DNA from 3 places in the Streptomyces sp. NPDC088725 genome. Region 1 is predicted to be linked to each of the others. Evidence: riboswitches for the same ligand, from Rfam matches in the RefSeq annotation. Region 1 holds a riboswitch; each other region holds the start of a gene.

Evidence for each region. A riboswitch is a leader RNA that binds a small molecule or an ion and turns the genes downstream of it on or off. The one in region 1 is predicted to bind cyclic di-AMP.
Region 2: linked by a shared signal. The riboswitch ahead of ACIP6N_RS03795 (peptidoglycan DD-metalloendopeptidase family protein) and the one ahead of ACIP6N_RS13225 (M23 family metallopeptidase) in region 1 are both predicted to bind cyclic di-AMP.
Region 3: linked by a shared signal. The riboswitch ahead of ACIP6N_RS15935 (transglycosylase family protein) and the one ahead of ACIP6N_RS13225 (M23 family metallopeptidase) in region 1 are both predicted to bind cyclic di-AMP.

Annotation. Positions count from the first base shown of each region.
Region 1 is NZ_JBIVLO010000004.1:659,276-666,285, reverse strand. It holds gene ACIP6N_RS13235 (PrsW family intramembrane metalloprotease) at 1-1,144, shown strand, start outside; gene ACIP6N_RS13230 (aldo/keto reductase) at 1,257-2,201, opposite strand; gene ACIP6N_RS13225 (M23 family metallopeptidase) at 2,333-3,382, opposite strand; cyclic di-AMP (ydaO/yuaA leader) riboswitch at 3,394-3,549, opposite strand; gene ACIP6N_RS13220 (PP2C family protein-serine/threonine phosphatase) at 3,922-5,100, opposite strand; gene ACIP6N_RS13215 (hypothetical protein) at 5,175-5,333, opposite strand; tRNA gene ACIP6N_RS13210 (tRNA-Met) at 5,534-5,607, opposite strand; gene ACIP6N_RS13205 (hypothetical protein) at 5,718-5,915, opposite strand; gene ACIP6N_RS13200 (HAD family hydrolase) at 5,979-6,617, shown strand; gene ACIP6N_RS13195 (hypothetical protein) at 6,740-6,952, opposite strand.
Region 2 is NZ_JBIVLO010000001.1:889,247-896,256, reverse strand. It holds gene ACIP6N_RS03805 (carbohydrate kinase family protein) at 445-1,362, shown strand; gene ACIP6N_RS03800 (SGNH/GDSL hydrolase family protein) at 1,417-2,262, opposite strand; gene ACIP6N_RS03795 (peptidoglycan DD-metalloendopeptidase family protein) at 2,465-3,250, opposite strand; cyclic di-AMP (ydaO/yuaA leader) riboswitch at 3,254-3,442, opposite strand; gene ACIP6N_RS03790 (tyrosine-protein phosphatase) at 3,779-4,591, shown strand; gene ACIP6N_RS03785 (DUF6126 family protein) at 4,614-4,751, opposite strand; gene ACIP6N_RS03780 (helix-turn-helix domain-containing protein) at 4,775-5,389, opposite strand; gene ACIP6N_RS03775 (aspartate aminotransferase family protein) at 5,466-6,902, opposite strand; gene ACIP6N_RS03770 (hypothetical protein) at 6,899-7,010, opposite strand, start outside.
Region 3 is NZ_JBIVLO010000005.1:563,901-570,910, forward strand. It holds gene ACIP6N_RS15920 (hypothetical protein) at 1-239, shown strand, start outside; gene ACIP6N_RS15925 (cytochrome P450) at 328-1,593, shown strand; gene ACIP6N_RS15930 (transglycosylase family protein) at 1,806-2,825, shown strand; cyclic di-AMP (ydaO/yuaA leader) riboswitch at 3,102-3,277, shown strand; gene ACIP6N_RS15935 (transglycosylase family protein) at 3,281-3,964, shown strand; gene eno (phosphopyruvate hydratase) at 4,237-5,529, shown strand; gene ACIP6N_RS15945 (septum formation initiator family protein) at 5,734-6,243, shown strand; gene ACIP6N_RS15950 (DUF501 domain-containing protein) at 6,329-6,877, shown strand; gene ACIP6N_RS15955 (exopolyphosphatase) at 6,874-7,010, shown strand, end outside.

The DNA.
Region 1 (7,010 bases):
GATCCTCGCGCTCGTCAGGGACCAGACGGGCGATCAGGGCTTCCTGGTCGGCCTCGGCCTCGCCGTCCTGCCCGTACCGCTCCTCATGGGCGCCTTCCGCTGGCTGGACCGGGTCGATCCCGGCCCCTGGCGCAATCTGCTGTTCGCCTTCGCCTGGGGCGCGTTCGCCGCCGCCCTGGTCGCGATCCTCACCAACTCGTTCGCGACCCAGTGGATAGCCACCGCCACCGCCGATCCGGTGGGCGCCCAGTCCCTGGGCGCGACGCTGATAGCGCCGGTCGTGGAGGAGAGCGCGAAGGCCACCGCGGTTCTGCTCCTCTTCCTCTTCCGCAGGCGGGACTTCACGGGACTGGTCGACGGAGTCGTGTTCGCGGGCTTCACCGCGACCGGCTTCGCGTTCACCGAGAACGTCCTCTACCTCGGCAGCGCCTTCGGCGAGGACCAGTCCATCGGCAACGGGGGATTCGCGTCCTTCACCGTGGCGACGTTCTTCGCGCGGGTCGTGCTGTCGCCCTTCGCGCATCCGCTCTTCACGGTGATGACGGGCATCGGCTTCGGCCTCGCCGCCTCGGCCGCCGGGCGGCGACGGCCCCTCCGGTACGTCGCGCCACCGCTCGGCCTCGTCGCCGCGATGGGCACGCACGCGCTGTGGAACGGCTCGTCGTCCTTCGGCACGTACGGCTTCTACGCGGTGTACGCGCTGTTCATGGTCCCCGTCTTCTCCCTGCTGACCTGGCTGGCCGTCTGGAGCAGGCAGCGCGGGCTGCGTACCGTCCACGACGAACTGCCCGCGTACGCCGCCGCGGGCTGGCTGGCCACCGCCGCGCCCCACACACTGTCCTCGATGCGGGCGCGCACGGCGGCACGGGACTTCGCCGGCCGTACGTACGGACCCGCCGCCGCCCGCGCGGTAGGCGAGTACGAGGCGTTGGCGACGTCCCTGGCGCTCATGCGCCACCGGGCCCACCGCGGCGCGGTGGACCCGGACTTCATCGAGCGCGAGCGGGAACTGCTGCGCCGGCTGTGGCAGCGCAGGAGCGTCGCGGACCCCGCGATGATCTACGCGGCGCGGGCCACGGGACGGGTACGCGTGCCGCCGCCGTACCTGGACTACGAGGGCTACAACCCGTACCGCCAGTACTGACAAGGCAGTTCGAGCCGACCGGCCCCGGGGCAGACAGAACGGATCAGACGGCCCGGATCAGCCGGAACAGATCAGACGCAACCGATCAGGCTCCCCGGTCCGGCGGAGCGGATCAGGCCGACGCGGCCGTCAGCGCCGCCAGTTCGTCCGCCGTCAGCTTCAGGTCCGCCGCGGCCAGCAGCGCCGGCAGCTGCTCGACCGTACGCGCGGACGCGAGCGGCGCGACCACGGTCGGCTGCGCCGCCAGCCAGGCCAGCGCGACGGTCGAGATCTCGGCGCCGTGCGCCTGCGCGACCTGGTCCAGCGCGGCGAGGACCTTCACACCGCGCTCGGTCTCCAGGTGCTTGGCCGCGCCCTCGGCGCGCTTGCTGTCGACCGTGCTGCCCGGGCGGTACTTGCCGGTGAGGAAGCCGGACGCGAGCGCGTAGTACGGGACGGTCGACAGGCCGTGGCGCGCCACGCTGTCCTGGAGCGGGCCCTCGTAGGAGTCGCGCGAGACCAGGTTGTACTGCGGCTGGAGCGCCACGTACTTCGCGAGGCCCTCACGCTCAGAGAAGGCGATCGAGGCGTCGAGCCGTTCCGCGCTGATGTTGGAGGCGGCGATGGCACGCACCTTGCCCGCCTTCACCAGCTGGTCGAGGGCGGTGATGATCTCCTCGACCGGGACGCTCACATCGTCGAAGTGCGTGTAATAGAGGTCGATGTGGTCCGTGCCCAGCCGCCGCAGCGACTCTTCGACGCCGCCCTTGATGGTGTCGGCGGCGAGGCCCTTGAACTTCTCGTGGGCGCCGACCTTCGTCGCGACCAGCACGTCGGAACGGTTGCCGCGGGAGGCGATCCACTCACCGATGATCGTTTCCGATTCGCCGCCCTCATTGCCGTCCACCCAGGCGGAGTAGACGTCGGCGGTGTCGATGAAGTTGCCGCCCGCCGCGGCGTACGCGTCGAGCACGGCGAAGGACTGGGCCTTGTCCGCGGTCCAGCCGAAGACGTTGCCGCCGAGGGCGAGCGGGAAGACCTGGAGGTCGGAGGAGCCAAGCTTGCGAAGATCAGTCATGAGGTGATTCAACCCCCGCGCGGGCTCCCCCTATTCCACCTCGGGCCCACGGCTCGCGGCGGTGTTCCCGAGCGGCCGGGCCCGGGTTGCCACCCGAGGCCCGGCCCGCCGCGTCCGCCGCGTCCGTTCCGTCAGGGATTGAGTCCGTTGCTCCGCAGCCAGGCCATCGGGTCGATGCCGGTGCCGTCCGGAGTGTGCACCTCGAGGTGCAGATGCGGCCCGGTCACATTGCCGGTCGCGCCCACCCGGCCGATCAGCTCGCCCGTGGTGACCTTCTGCCCGGCGGTGACGGTCATGGACGACTGGTGGCAGATCCACAGCTCCGTGCCGTCGTCCAGTTCGAGCACCGTGCGGTAGCCGTACGAGCCCGACCAGCCGGCCGACAGGACCGTACCGCCGTGAATGGCCTTGATCGGGGTGCCCGTCGGGGCAGCGAAGTCCAGGCCCGTGTGATAGCCCGAGGACCACATGGAGCCGGCCTCGCCGAAGGTGGAGGTGAGGGTGTACGAGGCGACCGGGAGGCTGAAACTGGCGGCCAGCTTGGCCAGCCGCTCGGCCTCTTCCTTCTTCTTGGCCTCTTCCTCCGCCTTCTTCTTCGCCTCTTCGGCCTTCTTCTCGGCCGCGTCCTGCTGCTGCTTCGCCTGCTCCTGCGCCTTCTCGGCGGCCGCCGCCTCGGCGGCCACCTGCTGGGCCGTGTCCGCCGCGGTCTGCTGCTGCTCGGCCTGCTGGAGGATCCTGGCGCGCAGCGCCTCGCCCGCGTCGGTGGTGCCCTGCTCGGCGTCCTCACTCGTGAGGCCCGCCGTGGTGAGCGGGGCGTCCGCGGCCATGGCCGCGAAGTCCGGCTCGGCGTTCTTCTCGTCGTGCGAGACAAGAGAACCGACACCCGGCAGCGACGTGGCGTCGGGCAGGTTGTCGGTGATGACGTCGGGGAGGGTGATGGAGATGGGGGGCTTGCTCTGCGCGGTGGCCATGCCACCCGCGCCGACGGCGGCTATGACGCCGACACCCAGGACCGTGGAGCTGCGCGCGAGTCCGTTGCGCTGCTTGGCGACGCGGTGTCTGCCGCGCACGGGGAGGACGGACTCCTCTGTGGGGTTCCACTCCGCCCACTGTCTGACCGGCTCCTCGCCGAGAACGGTGGTACCGAAGGGGGCCTCTTGGGCAGGCTTGTCTGACGCCACGGGGGCGCACTCCTTTCCTTCCTTCTCGCCTACCGGGTTAGCTGACGGGTTCGGAGCAGGAAGGTCTCCTACGAGCGTCTTTCCGCTGCGCGAGGCAGCAAAAGATGCCCGATTCACCCCAATTTTTGGTTCCCCGGTTTCCATGCGGAATTCGGCGCGTGCGCGCGGCGCCATCTCTGCCGACGGCTGGGACAACCGCGCTGCGTTATCGAACGTTAATAGAGAGTCCGGCTTTATTCCAAGCCATTCCCGATGATCGTTAACAACTTCGCAACGGACTTACCCGGACGCAAGCGGGTGCAACCGGGTGATTTGGCTGCTCGTCGGTACACCTCCGCTTCCTGACCGTAAGTCAAATGTTATGCGGAGGGATGTACTGCGGTCACCTGAAGTGATAATCCGTGCGCGAGGCCCCTGAGCTCCTTGAGGGAACTCAGGGGCCTCAGAGGCGCACGGAGTGAGCGGCATGGCTCACGGCACGCACGGTGTGGGCGGCATGGCTCCGCGACTCAACGGTGCGGGCCGTACGAGTCCGTGACTCACGGCGTGAGCGGCATGGCTCCGCGCCGCTCCGGCCACTCCTCCAGCTGCTCTCCCGTCGGCCGGCAGACCGCGAGCAGCGCCATGTCGTCCTTGCTGCCGCCTCCGGTGTAATCGACCACCTCGCCGACCAGCTCGTCGAGCAGTGCCTCGGGACCCTTGAAGGTCCGGCCGAGCAGCCGGGCGCCCGTGTCGAAGAAGACGCCCTCTTCGTTGCGCGCCTCGGAGAGCCCGTCCGTATAGAGGAGCAGCGTCGCGCCGTCGGGGTACTCGATCTGGTCCGCGCGGTCCGGCAGGCTGCCGAGGTCGCCCATGCCCAGCGGCAGCGCGTACTCGTCCGGCTCCAGCGACCGCAGCGATCCGTCCGCGAACAGCAGCAGGGGCGCCGGATGCCCGCGGTTGACCAGCCGTACGACATTCTCGCCGTATGGGATCTCGGCGAGCACCGCGGTGGTGAACCCCTCGAAGGCGTCGAGTTCACCCCGTAGCGCCTTCTCGCGCATGATCGCGCGCTCCAGGCGCTGCGCGACGCCCTCCAGGGACCGTTCCTGCTCCGCGGCCTCGCGGAAGGCGCCGACGGCCACCGCCACTATGGCGACCGCCTCGAGCCCCTTCCCGCGCACGTCCCCGACCACCAGCCGCACGCCGAACGGGGTGTCGAGCACCACGAACAGGTCACCGCCGATGAACGTGTCTCTCAGCGCGGCCTCGTACCGGGCGGCGACGCGCAGCCCGCCGATCTCCTCGGCCGGGGTGGGCAGCACCGCACGCTGCGCCGTCTCGGCGATGATTCTCGCCGAGGCCAGCCGCTGGCCACTGCGGCGGACGACCCAGTTGATGAACAGCGCGAGGACGGACACCGTCGCCACGGTCGCCGCTTCGGCGACCGTGACCACCACGCTCACCGATTCGATCGCGGTGTCGATGCCCACCACGGCGGCCAGTGAGAGGAGCGCCACCACCGCGGTGTTGCGCGCGCTGGTGAAAGGCGCGGCCAGCAGCGGGGCTGCCGAAAAGAAGGGTGAGGCGGTGACGCTCGCCGGCGTCAGGCTTTCGAGCAGTACGCCCGCGACGAGCATGATCACCGGAAGAATCCGCACGATCATCGGTGGCGGACGTCCGGTCCCGCGCGGCCTCCCGAGGCTGCTCGCGCCGTTCGGACCGTCGGGGTCGCTCATGCCGCCCCGGGCGTCCGCGCGGGGCGCACGGCTCGCGCCGCCGCTCGCATCACTCGGGGCGTCGGCGCCCCGTTTCAGCTTCCCCACCAATGATCTCCTGCCCGGTCCACCTTCGGCTGCGGAAGGTACCGCGCTCCCACCAGGCTGTCCGCCGCCACGTCGGGCGGCGATTCGCCGTCGGCCGAGTGGGCTACGGCCGAGTGGGCTACGGCCATGAACATGGAACGATTCATACGCCTGAGCTTGACACTGCGTAGCGATCACTCGCAGACCTTAGAACCCTGCACGCGATCCGCTCTGTCCCATTCTGCCCGAATATCTGACGCTTCGGTGGGTACCGAGGGCGGGTTTACCGTCACCAAATCTGGGTAAAGCCGCCCCGGACACGACGAAGGCCCGGATCCACAGGGATCCGGGCCTTCGTCTTCATGAGTAGCGGGGGCAGGATTTGAACCTACGACCTCTGGGTTATGAGCCCAGCGAGCTACCGAGCTGCTCCACCCCGCGCCGCTGAACGCAACACTACGCCATCCGGAGCAAGATCATCTCCACCCCGGAAAGACCCCGGAAAGGCCGCCCCGCCGGCCCTTTTCCCGGGCGTGCCGACCGCCCGGACATCAGGCGGCCGTCACGACATCGGCCCGGATCGAGGCGGCCCATTCCACCAGAAGCCGCTGATAGCGGTCCTGTTCGGCCTCGGAAAGCGCGCGTCCGGCACCGCCGGCGCGGGTCCACAGGGCGCGGATCTCCGCGTTGACGACGGCGGCGGAACGTACGGGACGGGGCTGAGCCGAAGCGGACGAGGAAGCGGACATGGGAGACAGGCTACGGCCAGCCACTGACATTCGGCAGAGAGTATCTCTAGGGTTACGCCGGTGATCGAAAGCATCGTGTTCGACGTCGGTGAGACGCTCATCCGTGACGACCGTTACTGGGCGGGCTGGGCCGACTGGCTGGGCGTCCCCCGGCACACCATGTCCGCGCTCGTCGGCGCCGTGACCGCGCAGAGCAGGGACAACGCGGATGCCCTGCGGCTCATCAAACCCGGCATGGACGTCGGCGAGGCGTACCGCGCTCGCGAGGCCGCGGGCCGCGGTGAGCATCTGGACGAGTCCGACCTCTATCCCGACGTACGCCCGGCCCTGGCGAAGCTGCGGGACCTCGGCATCCGCGTCGTACTGGCCGGGAACCAGACGGTCAGGGCCGGTGAGCTGCTGCGCGGGCTCGACCTGCCCGCCGATCTCGTCGCGACCTCCGGCGAGTGGGGCGTGTCCAAGCCGTCCGCGGAGTTCTTCGCGCACGTCTCGAAGGTGGCGGAGGCGGCCCCCGAGCACACGCTGTACGTCGGCGACCACCCGGTGTACGACCTGTACCCGGCGAAGGAGGCCGGTCTGCTCACCGCCCATCTGCGGCGCGGCCCGTGGGGCTATCTGTGGGCGGACGACCCCGGGGTGATCGAGGCGGCGGACTGGCGTATCGACGGGCTCACGCAGTTGGCGTCGATCGTCGCGGAGTGACGGGCGGGGCGCGCCGTGGCCGTACGCACCGCTCGCAGCCGTACGTACCCGTCCCCGAAGGGCTACCGGGTGCGGCGCCCGTCCCGGACCCCGAGCCCGCCACCCGGCGACCCCGAACCCGCTCACGCAGCCGCGTACTCGTGCGGTTCGCCGCCCTGCCACTCCACCCAGCCGGGATCGTCTATGAGGTCCCAGGCGTCGGGCAGGCCGGCCAGGCGCAGGAACTCGATCAGGTGTTCGTCCGAGTGGGCGAGTCCCATGATCCGCCCGCGGACCGTGACCCGCCGGCCGCCCGTCCCGGACGCCCGGTGTACGACGATCGGTGCATCACTCATAAGCCCAAGCCTGCGACGATCCCGCCCGGTCCGCAGCATGTCGGACCGAATCATTTTT
Region 2 (7,010 bases), on a different contig from region 1:
GCACCTCCTGGAGGTTCGGTGTCGTCCCCATTATGGCCGGGGTCGTACAACGGTGCGGTTCGAGTCCGCCATCAGCGGTACGTCTCCGGCACAGCGGACCTGTCGTGTGCACGCACGGACAACGTCACTGCTGCCCCACAGGTTCCCTGTCACTCCCGTACGGGACACCGTCAGTCACTCCCCGTACGGGGCACCCCGCCGATCAGCCGGACACACGCGGTCCCGGAGACCGGGAGACCGGGAGTCCCGGAGCCCCCGACCGGCCGTTCGGCGGCTCGTGACCACGCGCGGGACGGCTGATCCGTCAGGGACGGCCGGGGGCGGTGAGACGGCTGAGTAAGGTGGCAGCGCGGCGAGAGTGCGAGGCAGGCCCAGGGCCCAGATCCTCAACGCACCGGAAATTCTGGGTGGTTACCGTGAACGACCGCGACACAAGGGGAGACTGTGGCACAGCAGGAGAACGACCCGTCCGATCACGATGTGCTGGTCGTCGGAGGCAGCGGAGTGGACACCGTCGTCCGCGTCGACTCGCTGCCGGTGCCGCTGGCCGACTCGGTCGGTGTGGCACCGATCCTCGAATCGCCGGGACACACCGGTGGCAATGTGGCGCTCGGTCTGACGGCGCTCGGCCTGTCCGTCAAATTCCTCGACTTCATCGGCGACGACTGGACCGGTGAGCAGGTCCGCGACCGGCTGACCGAGGGCGGGGTGGACTTCGAGACGCTGATCTCCCCGGCGGGGACGCGGCGCGCGGTCAATCTCGTCGACAGGACGGGCCGCAGGATGTCCTTCCACGACGCCCGCGACCCGGAGGGGCTGCGGATGCCGCGCGAGTTCTATCTGCCGCATCTCCGGCGTACCCGTCATGTCCATCTGTCCATCACGGACTTCGCCCGGTTCCTCTACGACGACATCGCGGAGCTTGGTGTGCCGGTCTCGACGGATCTGCACGACTGGGACGGACTCACCGACCACCACAGGGAGTTCGCGCTCCGCTCGGACCTGGTGTTCCTCAGCGCCTCCGGGGCCAGCGGGCGCATCGCGTCCGTGATGCGGGAGATTCTGCGCGAGGGCCGGGCCGAGGCGGTCATCGCGACCGCGGGCGCAGGAGGCTCGTACCTGATGGAACGGGAGGGCAGCCGTACGCCCCGTCCGATTCAGGCGACCGTCCCGCCGGGCCCCGTCGTGGACTCCAACGGCGCGGGGGACGCGTACCTCTGCGGTTTCCTCTACGGGAGGCTCGCGGGCCGGGACCTGGAGGAGTGCGCGCGGCTCGGGGCGCTGGCGGGCGCGTACGCGTGCACCGGCGAGGGCAGCGCGGCGCAGATCGGCCTCGACGGCCTCCTCGCGCACACGGTCTGACCGGCGCCCCTGCCGGACGCCGGGAGCGGCGGCCCGGCGCGGGCAGCGGTGGCGTCAGTGTTCCAGGGGCAGCAGATCGGGACGCTTGGCCGCGCGGTGGTCACCGGACGACTCGCCGCGCAGCCGCCGGCCGATCCAGGGCACCAGATGCTCCCTGGCCCAGTGGATGTCGTCGCGACGCTCCTCGAACGTGCCGCGCGCCGGCAGCGGCGGCCACGGCTGGTCGGGGTCCGCGGGTACGTCGACGCCGAGCACCTGGGCGGCGCGCAGCGCCACGCGGGTGTGCCCCTCGGGCGACAGGTGCAGCCGGTCGCCCTCCCAGGCGCGCCGGTCCTGCACGGACTTCAGCGACCAGAGGTCGAGGACGGGGCAGTCGTAGCGGTCGGCGATGGCCCGCACATGGGCGGTGTACGTGGCGATCTTGCCGCGCAGACGACGCAGGACGGGCACGCCGCGGGTGTCGAAGCCGGTGGTCACCATGACCGTGCCGACGACGCCGGTGAGGTCGGCGACGGCGCGCTCCAGGCGCTCGGCGACGTCGTCGGGGTCGGTGCCGGGGCGGATGATGTCGTTGCCGCCCGCGCAGAAGGTCACCAGGTCCGGTGCGAGTTCCATCGCTCGCGGAACCTGCTCGGCGACGATCTGGTCGAGGAGCCTGCCGCGTACGGCGAGATTGGCGTACCGGAAGTCGCCGTGCACCGTGTCGTCGCCGTGCGCGGTGTTGTGCGCCGGGTCGCCGGTGACCGGCAGTTGGTCGGCGAGCAGGACCGCGAGCCGGTCGGCCCAGCCGACATAGAGACCGTCGGGTCCCGGGTCGCCCACTCCCTCGGTGAAGCTGTCGCCGATCGCCGCGTACGACCCGAATACGCCTTCTCTTCTTGATCTCTCATCGTTGAACACAGCTGAGGATTTTGCTCCCGCGCGTGTGACCTACGCGACCGTAAGGAAGGGTTGACGGCGGGTGAGATATACCATCGGTCAAGTTTCGGCCAAACGGGAATAGCCACCGCCCGGCATTTCCGCTGCCGGGCGGTGGCTTGTCCTCGCCTGTTCAGACGCCGGGCTTCGGGCGTCGGGCGTCAGGCGTCAGAGATCGACCGATTCAGACAGTGACGCCGTGGGCGCGCAGGTACGCCACCGGGTCGATGTCCGAGCCGTAGTCCGGTCCGGTCCTGACCTCGAAGTGCAGGTGCGGTCCCGTGACGTTGCCGGTCGCGCCGGAGATGCCGATCTGCTGTCCCGCGCCGACGGTCTGTCCCGCGGAGACACCGATCGAGGTCATGTGGGCGTACTGCGAGTACGTGCCGTCCGGGTGCTGGATGACGACCTGATTGCCGTACGAGCCGCCCCAGCCGGCGGTGACGACGGTACCCGCGCCGATCGCCTTGATGGGGGTGCCGGACGGAACCACGAAGTCCACACCGGTGTGGTAGCCACTGGCCCAGCTGCTGCCCGCCTGGTGGTACGGCGTGCCGATCGCGTCGATGGCGACCGGGAGGTTGAAGGCGGGAGCGGCGGCCTTCTTGACCGCGGGGGCCTCCGGAGCGGCGGTCGCCGCAGCCGCGCCGACGGCCAGCTTGAGACCGGGGCGGATCACCGACGGGTCGGCGCCGACGGCCGGGCGGTTGTCGGCGTAGAGCTTCTGCCAGCCACCGGCGACGTGCTGGTCTCGCGCGATCTTGGACAGCGTGTCGCCGGAGACCACCGAGTAGGTCTTCGCGGTCTGGGCGGCGGCGACGGTCTGCGTGGGCGTCGCCTTCTCGGCGGCGTGCGCGCCGGTGGCACCGATGAGCGGAAGCGCGAGGGCGGCGCCACCCGCGCTGACGGCGATGATTCCGCGTCTGATCGAACGGGACATGGGACGGCGGTGCTTACCCTTTGCGGGCATGACGAATTTCCTCTCCGGCGCCTGCGAGGTGAGCTGTCGGGTTCGAGCTGGAGTTGCCCGGTCGCGCTGTCGCGCGACTTCACCCCGAGCCGTCCGGACGAGCCGGTTCGGCGTACTACCTGGGTCCCCCGCTCCTGCCACACGTGGGTGGATGGAATTCCGGGCGGCGGCAGGATTCGGCGTTCCGCTCGGACAAATGGTGACCGTAAGCGAGCGAACCGGCGGGAACAAGCCCGTGTATTCCCGCCGGCAATACACGCTCCGATATTTCCCGGGATTAGCGGTCACCCTCCGTGGATTAAGGATCTTCGTTTTCCATAGGACGCAGGAATTCCGCTTCGCCGCACCGCCACGGACCGTCACGAATATGATCCCGCTCACGAGGCACAAACCCATCCGCCCATTTATGGGGACAGGTTGCAATCAAACGAACAATACGGACAGATTAGTCTGGTGATCATGTCGTAGGGTCAGAGCCCGCCACCGTCGGCGAGCAGCGCCGGCGGCTGATCCGGAGGAGCAGCTCCCATGACGCAGCACCTGCCGCACGTCCCGCCGACAGAGCCCGGACTGACCGGCGTGCGTAATTTCCGCGACGTGGGCGGACTGCCGACCACCGACGGCCGGGTTGTGCGGCAGGGCCGTCTCTTCCGCAGCGGCCACCTCGCCAACGCGACCGCGGCCGACGCCGCTGCGCTGTCCGCGCTGGGTCTCCACACGATCTTCGACTTCCGTAACGCGGCCGACCTCAAGCTCGACGGCAGGGACGTCGAGCTGCCCGGCGTACGCCATGTGAACATCCCGCTCTCCGACCCGGCCCACGGCGCGGAGTTCTGGCGGATGATCCGGCACGGCGACCTCGACCAGCTGCGCGCGCTGCTCTCGGACGGCAAGGCGGCCGCGCGGATGACGGAGTCGTACCGGTCGGTCATCACGGACCGCACCGCCGAGCACAGCCGGGTGCTGCACGCCCTCGCCGAGGACAGCGTCCCCGCGCTGATGCACTGCGCGGCGGGCAAGGACAGGGCGGGGGTTTCCGTCGCGGTGACGCTGCTCGCCGTGGGGGTCGAGCCCGGGGCCGTCGAGGCGGACTATCTGAAGTCGAACGCCCCGGCCCACCGCTACCTGGTCCGCCGCAGCGACACCTCGCCCGCCGGCACGTCCGACGAGGTGATGGAGCTGCTCAGCCCGCTCTTCGACGCGCGCGCCGAGTATCTCGCCGCCGCCTTCGAGACCATCGAGCAGACGTGGGGAACCACCGAGCGCTATCTGGCCGAGGGCCTGGGACTCACCCCCCAGACCCTGGAGAAGCTGCGCGGCAGCCTCCTCGACGGCGCGTGACAAGGAGCGGCGACGACCGGCGCTACTGGCTGCGCGAGCCCACGAGGAAGAGCACGTAGAGGAATCCGGCGAAGAGGTGCCCCGCCACCAGATAGGCGAAGAGCCGGACGACCAGTCCCCGGGGGAGCGTCCATTCTCTGCGGACTCGGTTCTCTGACATGAGAGCGGACCTTTCCCGGCGGTTCAGCCGCGACGGCGCCCGCCGCCGAGACACAGCTCGGCGGCGGGGCTCTGCAGCAGGGTGTGGACGAAGAGCAGGTGCGTCGCGCCGGGCCCGGCCGCGGCGATGCGGTGCGGGGTGAGCGAGTCGAAGTGCGCGCTGTCGCCGGGGTCGAGCAGATGGACGGCGTCCCCGAGGCCCAGCCTCAGCCGCCCTTCCAGGACGTAGAGCCATTCCTCTCCCGCGTGCACCCGGACGAGATCGCCCTGCGCCCCGTACGGGATACGGACCCGCAGCGGCTGCATCGCACGACCCGCGCCGCTGCCTGCCTGGTGATAGGTCCAGCCGTCGGCCTCGACGGCCTCCATGCGCCCGGCGCGGATGATCGGGTCGCGTTCCGGGGGGACTTCGCCGAGCAGTTCGGAGACCGTCGTACTGTAGACCCGGGCCAGCGCCAGCAGCATGGGCAGCGAGGGCTGCCTGCGCCCTGTCTCCAGCCGGGAGAGATGCGCCGGGGAGAGCCCGGCGCGCTGGGCGGCCGCCTCAAGGGTGAGACGGCGGCCTCGGCGCAGTTCGCGCAGGCGGGGCGCGACCTCGGGCAGCTCGTCGGCCGCCCCTCCTTCGGCAGAAGTACTCATGCCTCCATTGCGCCAGGTCATTTCCTCCGGGGCAAATCAATTGCCCCGGAGGCAAAAAAGCTTCCCGCAGGCTCCGCTACCGGTTCGCGACGGCCTGCTTCACCAGCGTCTTGCCGAAGTCCCACATCAGCCCGCCACCGCCGTGCGCGTCGTCCATGACCGCGGTGAACGCGTCCACGAACCGGTCCACCTCGCGCTCGCCGATCGTCAGCGGCGGGATCAGTTTGATCACCTCCAGGAAGTCACCGGAGACCTGGGTGAGGATGCGGTGCTTCTGGAGCAGCGGGACGACCACCATCTGCGCGAAGAGCCCCTTGCGCGCGGCCTGGAGCATGGTCCAGCGGCTGCGGAGCTTGAGCGAGTCCGGCCTGCCGAACTCGATACCGACCATCAGACCGCGGCCGCGTACCTCGTGCAGCAGCTCGTAGCGCGGAACGAGCGCGGCCAGCCGTGTCCTGAGCAGATCTCCCGTCGCCCGCGCGCTGGCGACGGTCTCCTCGTCCTCCATCACCGACAGGACGGCGAGACCGGCCGCCATGGCCTGGGCGTTGGAGCCGAAGCTCGCCGAGTGGACCAGTACGCGGTCCATCGAGGAGTAGACCTTCTTGAAGATCCAGTCCTTGCCGAGGGTCGCGCCGACGGGCACGTACCCGCCGGAGAGGGCCTTGGCCACGCAGACGAGGTCCGGCTCTACCCCGGCCTCGTGCTGGTACGCGTAGAAGTCACCGGTCCTGCCGAGCCCGGTCTGCACCTCGTCGGCGATGAGCAGCGCCTTGTGCCGGTGCAGCAGCTCCTGTGCGGCGAGCAGGAAGCCGGGCGGCGTCTCGTGCACGCCCTTGCCCTGGATCGGCTCCACGACGAATCCCGCCACGTCGCCGCGTTTCAGCTCCCTCTCCAGCGCGCCGAGGTCGCCGAGCGCGATGGCCGTGTCGGGCAGCAGGGGCGCGAAGCCGTCCCGGAAGCTGTCCTCGCCGTTGACGGACAGCGATCCGGTGGTGAGTCCGTGGAAGGCGTGATCGGCGTAGAGGATCCTGGGCCTGCCGGTGGCGTAGCGGGCGAACTTCAGCGCGGTCTCGACCGCTTCGGTGCCGCTGTTGCCGAAGAAGACCCGGTCGAGATGGGGGCTGTGGGACAGCAGCTTCTCGGCGAGCAGTCCCGGCAACGGCGGGCAGTCGAAGCGGGTGAGGTCGGCGAGCGAGGCGTCGAGCACGTCGTGGAGTGCCTTGCGTACGACGGGGTGGTGCCGGCCGAGCCCCATCACACCGAAGCCGGCCAGCATGTCCAGGTAGTCGTTGCCGTCCTCGTCCCAGAAGTAGGCGCCTTCCGCTCGCTCGTAGACCCGGTCGAAACCGATGGTGTGGAGCATCCGCGGAAGCTGGTGGTTGAGGTGTCTGGTGTGCAGCTCGTAGCGCTCGGCCCCGCGCTCCGCGAGGAGCCGCGTGAGGTCGAAGCCTTCCGGTTCGTCGAGCGCTTCGGCCGATCGGTGCGAAGCGGGCTCCGTGGGAGGGGTCATTCCGTGCTCTCCTTGTGTGCCGGGGCGGCACTGACGCGTCCTGCGATCTCCACCGGAGTGAGGCCGGTGCGGGCCACCTCACTCCGTTCGGCAGGGGCCCGGAACTGC
Region 3 (7,010 bases), on a different contig from region 1:
GCCCCGGCTCCGAGGGCCCCGACCTCGTGCGCTGGGCCGATCTGCCCTGGCCCCTGTGCCGTTGCGGCTCGCCCACGTGCCCCGATTACGTGGCCCCCGACTGCGATGTCTGCGCCGCGCTGATCAAGCAGCGCGAGGACGCGCGCCTGACCGGTGACGGCCTGACCGTACGGAACTCCAACCAGGAACTGCGCTACCACCTCCATGTTCCGCAGCCGGCGGCCGGAGGATCGGCGTAGGCGAGACGTAGGGCCTGCCCCGTGCTCCGTCCCCGTACCGGGGGTGGGCGCTTGTATAGGGGTGGGTGCTTTTGCGTACGGTCGTCGCATGCAGAACAAGGAGCACGGCGTCCCGGAACTGTTCACCTGGGAGTTCGCCACCGATCCGTACCCCGCCTACGCCTGGCTCCGCGAGCACGCCCCCGTGTACAGGACCGCGCTCCCCAGCGGCGTGGAGGCATGGCTCGTGACCCGCTACGGGGACGCCAGGCAGGCCCTCGCCGATCCGCGCCTCTCGAAGAACCCCGCGCACCACGCGGGATCCGACCGTGCGAAGGGCAGGACGGGTATCCCCGGCGAGCGCAACGCCGACCTGATGACGCATCTGCTGAACATCGACCCGCCCGACCACACCCGGCTCCGCCGCCTCGTCTCCAAGGCGTTCACGCCCCGCCGCGTCGCTGAATTCGCGCCCCGGGTGCAGGAGTTGACCGACCGGCTCATCGACAACTTCGCCGCGGACGGCACCGCCGACCTGATCCACGACTTCGCGTTCCCTCTCCCCATCTACGCGATCTGCGATCTGCTCGGGGTGCCGAGTGAGGATCAGGACGACTTCCGGGACTGGGCCGGGATGATGATCCGGCACGGCGGCGGGCCGCGCGGCGGGGTGGCGCGGTCGGTCAAGAAGATGCGGAGCTACCTCGCCGAGCTGATCCACCGCAAGCGGCTCGACCCGGGCGACGACCTGATCTCCGGGCTGATCCGGGCCAGTGACGACGGGGAGCACCTGAGCGAGAACGAGGCCGCGGCCATGGCCTTCATCATCCTGTTCGCCGGTTTCGAGACGACCGTGAACCTGATCGGCAACGGGATGTACACGCTCATCCGCCACCCGGAGCAGCGCGCCCGCCTCCAGCGTTCGCTCGACGCCGGAGAGACGGACCTGCTGGCCACGGGCGTCGAGGAACTGCTGCGCTACGACGGGCCCGTGGAGCTGGCGACCTGGCGATACGCCACCGAGGCGCTGGAGTTGGGCGGGAAGCGGGTCGAGGCGGGCGACCCCGTCCTCGTCGTCCTGGCCGCCGCCGACCGGGACCCGGAGCGGTTCGCCGAACCCGACACCCTGGACCTCGCACGACGTGACAATCAACACCTCGGATACGGACACGGCATCCACTACTGCCTCGGCGCGCCCCTCGCGAGGCTCGAAGGGCAGACCGCGCTCGCGACCCTTCTGACCCGCCTTCCGGATGTGCGGCTTGCGGAAGATCCAGCTGATTTGCGGTGGCGGGGTGGGCTCATCATGCGGGGATTGCGCACCCTTCCTGTGCAGTTCACGGCCCATAGTCCTGACGGACCGTCAGGACTGTGACTTTCACGTGATCTCCGCTGCATCGACTTGTGACAAGTGTTTGAGTACCGCTACCTTCACCGACAACTCAGCGGCCACACGCTGTAGTCGACGTCACGTTTGATGCCTCGCCATGCCTTGTTCATGACCGGCATGGCCCGGTGTGACCCGTCTCGTCCTGTCTCGTCATGTCTGACGCTTCCGGCGTCAGTCGTCACACGGAAGGCAATCGCATGTCCGCCAACGGCCGACACCGCAGACCTCGCCAGGCCCCCGCCCTGATCGTCGCCGCAGGAGTGACGGGATCGGCGATCGCCATCCCGCTGCTCGCCGCATCGGGCGCGAGCGCCGCCGACGCCTCCACGTGGGATCGCGTCGCCGAATGCGAGAGCGGTGGCATGTGGAGCGCCGATCTCGGCAACGGCTACTACGGAGGGCTCCAGCTCTCGCAGGAGATCTGGGACCAGTTCGGCGGGGCCGACTTCGCGTCGCGCCCGGACCTCGCCAGCCGCTCCCAGCAGATCGCGATAGCCGAGAAGGTCCTGAAGGCGCAGGGGCCGGCCGCCTGGCTGACCTGTGCGCCGCTCGCGCGCCTGACGAACGACGGCACCGCGCCGGACGTCGACCCCGGCGCCGCGCCCAGGGGTTCCGTGCCGGACGGGAGCGGCGCGGCCCCCTCGGACGCTTCCTCGTCCGCTCCGGACGCGGGTCCGGGCACCGGCGGTGGTAGTGGTGGGACCGGAGCCGCACCCGGCTCCGAGACGCCCTCGGATTCCCCGTCCGCGGATCAGGGCGCTGCCACCGGCTCCGGCGGCCAGGGCGCGGGAGAGGGGTCGGCCACGCCTTCCGCCCACCCCTCCACCACGCCCTCGCCCTCCTCGTCCGCCACACCCGACCCCGGAGCCGCGGACCCGGCCGGCTCGGCCGGCCAGACCCCCGGCAGGCACCGCGGTCCGGCCGACCCGCGGGGCGCCGGACACGGCAATGCGGATGAAACGCGCGAATCGGGCCGTCATGCATCGCGCGGTGACGGTCCGTCAGGACGCGACGGGGATGTTGTGGAAGATTCGGGCGTTACGGGCGATGTGGACGGTGCGTACGAGGTTCAGCTCGGCGACACGCTCTGGGGCATCGCCGAGGCGCATGACCTCTCCGGCGGCTGGACTTCGATCTACGACGCGAACGAGGGCGTCGTCGGCTCCGACCCCGACCTCATCCTTCCTGGCCAGACCCTTGATCTGAGCGTGAAGTAGAGGCTCCGAGGCGGGTAGTTCGACGTTCTATGTCCGCTTCTGTCTAAGTGAGACAAGCGTCTCTTTGCCGTAACTGATGCGCTTTGGCCGCCGCGTTCGTCCCTTTCGCCTCTCACCTGCGGAAATGGTCCGCGCCCCAGGGGCGGAACGGGCGATTTCTCCTTGATGTTCGTCTTTGAACAAGCGGGAGTCCTGTGATTACGGTCTGAACCGCTCGCACCGCGGGCCCCGTCGATCGTCACGCCGAGTCCTGCCGGCGATCGAAGGGCGTAGTCGTCGCGTAAAGCGCCGAAGGCAGGACCGGGGGACCCAAAGGTAAGTAGCCGGCCCCGGCCGTCGAGAGACGGCCGAAGACCGGCTTGGGGTGTAGCCGCGTGCCACAAGCACGCGGCCGGGCAACTCACTTGGCCCGAACCCGACAGCTGACCTCGGAGGCGTCGGTGAGGAGATGCTTCATGCTGCGTTCGAACAGGCTCGACAAGGGCAAGCACCGCCGTCCGTCCATGGCCGTCCGTTACGCCACGCTCGCCGGGATCACCGGTGCCGCCGTCGCCGCGCCGCTGCTCGGCGCGACCTCCGCGTCCGCCGCGACCACCTCGGAGTGGGACCAGGTCGCGCAGTGCGAGTCCGGCGGCAACTGGGCGATCAGCACGGGTAACGGCTTCTACGGCGGCCTCCAGTTCACGCCGTCCACGTGGGCCGCGTACGGCGGCACCGCGTACGCCTCGCAGGCCAACCAGGCCACCAAGGACCAGCAGATAGCCGTCGCGGAGAAGGTCCTCGCGAGCCAGGGCAAGGGTGCCTGGCCGAGCTGCGGCGTCAACCTGTCCGGCGCCTCCCCGTCGAGCGGCGCCGCCGCTCAGCCGAAGCCGCAGGCACCGCAGGCCTCCCAGGCCCAGCCGAAGGCGAAGACGCAGACCCCGCGCGGCCACGAGCAGACCGCTTCGCGCGGTACGACCCGCCCGGCGCCGGTCAAGAAGGGCGACGGCGAGTACAAGGTCAAGTCCGGCGACACGCTGTCGAAGATCGCCTCCGCCCACCACGTCAAGGGTGGATGGAAGAAGGTCTTCGACCTGAACAAGGACATCGTCCGCGACGCCGACGTGATCTTCCCGGGCCAGCGGCTCCACCTGAGCTGACGGTTCGCTGTGGGCCGGACGCCACCGCGCCGGTCCGGCCCACCCCCGTCTCCGTAGTCCGGTCAGTAGGTCAAGCAGGGGCAGGGGCATCTCACGGACCACCCCGGTCCCGCGCGTTCTCCCCCGTACGCGCCGGGCCGGGGCTCCTCGCTGTTTCGCCCCTCTTTTCGTCCCAGGGGGCGGGCGGGGGCGGTCGATGCCCGGGAGCCGGTTAGGCTCATGCCGCAAGGCCAATGAGACCCTGCACTTCCAGCGTCACATCCCAGAAGGAGATGCTCGTGCCGTCCATCGACGTCGTCGTAGCCCGGGAAATCCTCGACTCCCGAGGCAACCCCACCGTCGAGGTCGAGGTCGGCCTCGACGACGGCAGCACCGGCCGTGCTGCTGTCCCCTCCGGTGCCTCCACCGGTGCGTTCGAGGCCCTTGAGCTCCGCGACGGTGACCAGAACCGCTACCAGGGCAAGGGCGTCGAGAAGGCCGTCCTCGCCGTCATCGAGCAGATCGGCCCCGAGCTGGTCGGCTACGACGCCACCGAGCAGCGCCTGATCGACCAGGCCATGTTCGACCTGGACGCCACGCCGGACAAGTCGTCGCTGGGTGCCAACGCCATCCTCGGTGTCTCCCTCGCGGTCGCGCACGCCGCGTCCGAGGCCTCCGACCTCCCGCTCTTCCGCTACCTCGGCGGTCCGAACGCGCACCTGCTGCCCGTTCCGATGATGAACATCCTGAACGGCGGCTCGCACGCCGACTCCAACGTGGACATCCAGGAGTTCATGATCGCCCCGATCGGCGCGGAGTCCTTCTCCGAGGCGCTGCGCTGGGGTGCCGAGGTCTACCACACGCTCAAGAAGGTCCTGAAGCAGAAGGGCCTCTCCACCGGCCTGGGCGACGAGGGCGGCTTCGCGCCGAACCTGGAGTCGAACCGCGCCGCGCTCGACCTGATCCTCGAGGCCATCAAGGAGGCCGGTTACGTTCCCGGCCGTGACATCGCGCTCGCGCTGGACGTCGCCGCCTCCGAGTTCTACAAGGACGGCTCGTACTCGTTCGAGGGCAAGTCCCTCTCGGCCGTCGAGCTGACCGAGTACTACGAGGAGCTCGTCGCCTCGTACCCGCTGGTCTCCATCGAGGACCCGCTGTACGAAGACGACTGGGCCGGCTGGAAGGTCCTCACGGACAAGCTCGGCAGCAAGGTGCAGATCGTCGGCGACGACCTCTTCGTCACCAACCCGGAGCGCCTGGCCCGCGGCATCGAGGAGGGCTCCGCGAACGCCCTGCTCGTCAAGGTCAACCAGATCGGTTCGCTGACCGAGACCCTGGACGCCGTCGAGCTGGCGCAGCGCAGCGGCTTCAAGTGCATGATGTCCCACCGCTCCGGTGAGACCGAGGACGTCACCATCGCCGACCTCGCCGTCGCCACCAACTGCGGCCAGATCAAGACCGGCGCCCCGGCCCGCTCCGAGCGCGTCGCCAAGTACAACCAGCTGCTGCGCATCGAGGAGATCCTCGACGACGCGGCGGTGTACGCGGGCCGCAGCGCGTTCCCGCGGTTCCGCTCGGCCGAGTAGCCGACCGGACAGTCACCGGCATCGGTAACTGAGCAGGCAGACAGAGGGGTCAGGTCCGACCCGCCCGTCGTACGTACGTCCCCGTCCTCGGTCCCGTACCGTGTCCGGGGACGTACGTGTGTCACGGAACGCGCGGTACGGGTGCGGCAGGCGCGCACGATGGCAGGGCACGGACAAGGGACACGGGAACAGCGGAGGCGAGCCATGGCCGGGAACCGGGACCGGTTCTCCACTTCGACCAGGCTGCGGCTGCTCGGTGAGCAGACGGCCGCCCGGGTCTACCGCTCGCAGAACCGCCGGCAGGCCCGCCGCTCCCGGCTCACCGGCCGGGCGGCCTTCCTCGCGCTGGTCGTCTGCACGCTGGTCGTGGCGCTGGCGTATCCGATGCGGCAGTACGTGTCGCAGCGCAACGACATCGCCGACCAGGAGCGGACGGCCCGTGACGCGCGGCAGCGGGTGGAGGACCTGCGCGACGAGAAGGCGCGGCTCCAGGACGACGCGTACATCGAACGGCTCGCCCGCGAGAACCTGCACTACGTGAAGCCGGGGGAGACCAGCTTCACCGTGATCGACCCCAACGCGCGGAAGCAGGACCCGGACGACGAGGGCGCCGCGGACCGCGCCTGGTACTCGAACCTGATGGACGGCGTCGACGGCGCCGACCGCCCGGACGCCGTGACCCCCGCGGACCGCCCCGGGTCCGAAGAACCGTAGAACCTGCAAAGCTGTACAGCTGTAGAACCCCTGTGAAGCTGTAGAACCGCAGAACCGTAGAACGACCGGCAGAACCAAGGCAGGCATGGACACCCCTCCTCCCACGACCGAACGCACCGAGCCCACCGAGGCCGACGTCGCGGCTTTCAAGCAACAGCTCGGCCGGCCCCCGCGCGGTCTGCGCGCCATCGCGCACCGCTGCCCGTGCGGCCAGCCGGACGTGGTGGAGACGGCCCCCCGGCTCCCCGACTCCACCCCCTTCCCGACGCTGTACTACCTGACCTGCCCGCGCGCGGCCTCGGCCATCGGCACGCTGGAGGCGAACGGCGTCATGAAGGAGATGACCGAACGCCTCGCGACCGATCCCGAGCTGGCCGCCGCGTACCGCAGGGCCCACGAGGACTACATCGCGCGCCGCGACGCCATCGAGGTGCTCGCCGGCTTCCCCAGCGCCGGCGGGATGCCGGACCGGGTGAAGTGCCTGCACGTCCTGGTCGGCCACTCGCTCGCGGCCGGCCCCGGTGTGAACCCGCTGGGCGACGAGGCGCTGGCGATGCTGCCGGAGTGGTGGCGCAAGGGCCCGTGTGTGACCCCGTTCAGCAAGGACGAGACGGAAGAGGAAGCCGCCGGATGACCAGGGTCGCCGCCATCGACTGCGGTACGAACTCCATCCGCCTGCTGGTGGCGGACGCGGACCCCGCCACGGGTGAACTGGTCGACCTGGACCGGCGGATGACGATCGTACGGCTCGGACAGGGCGTGGACAG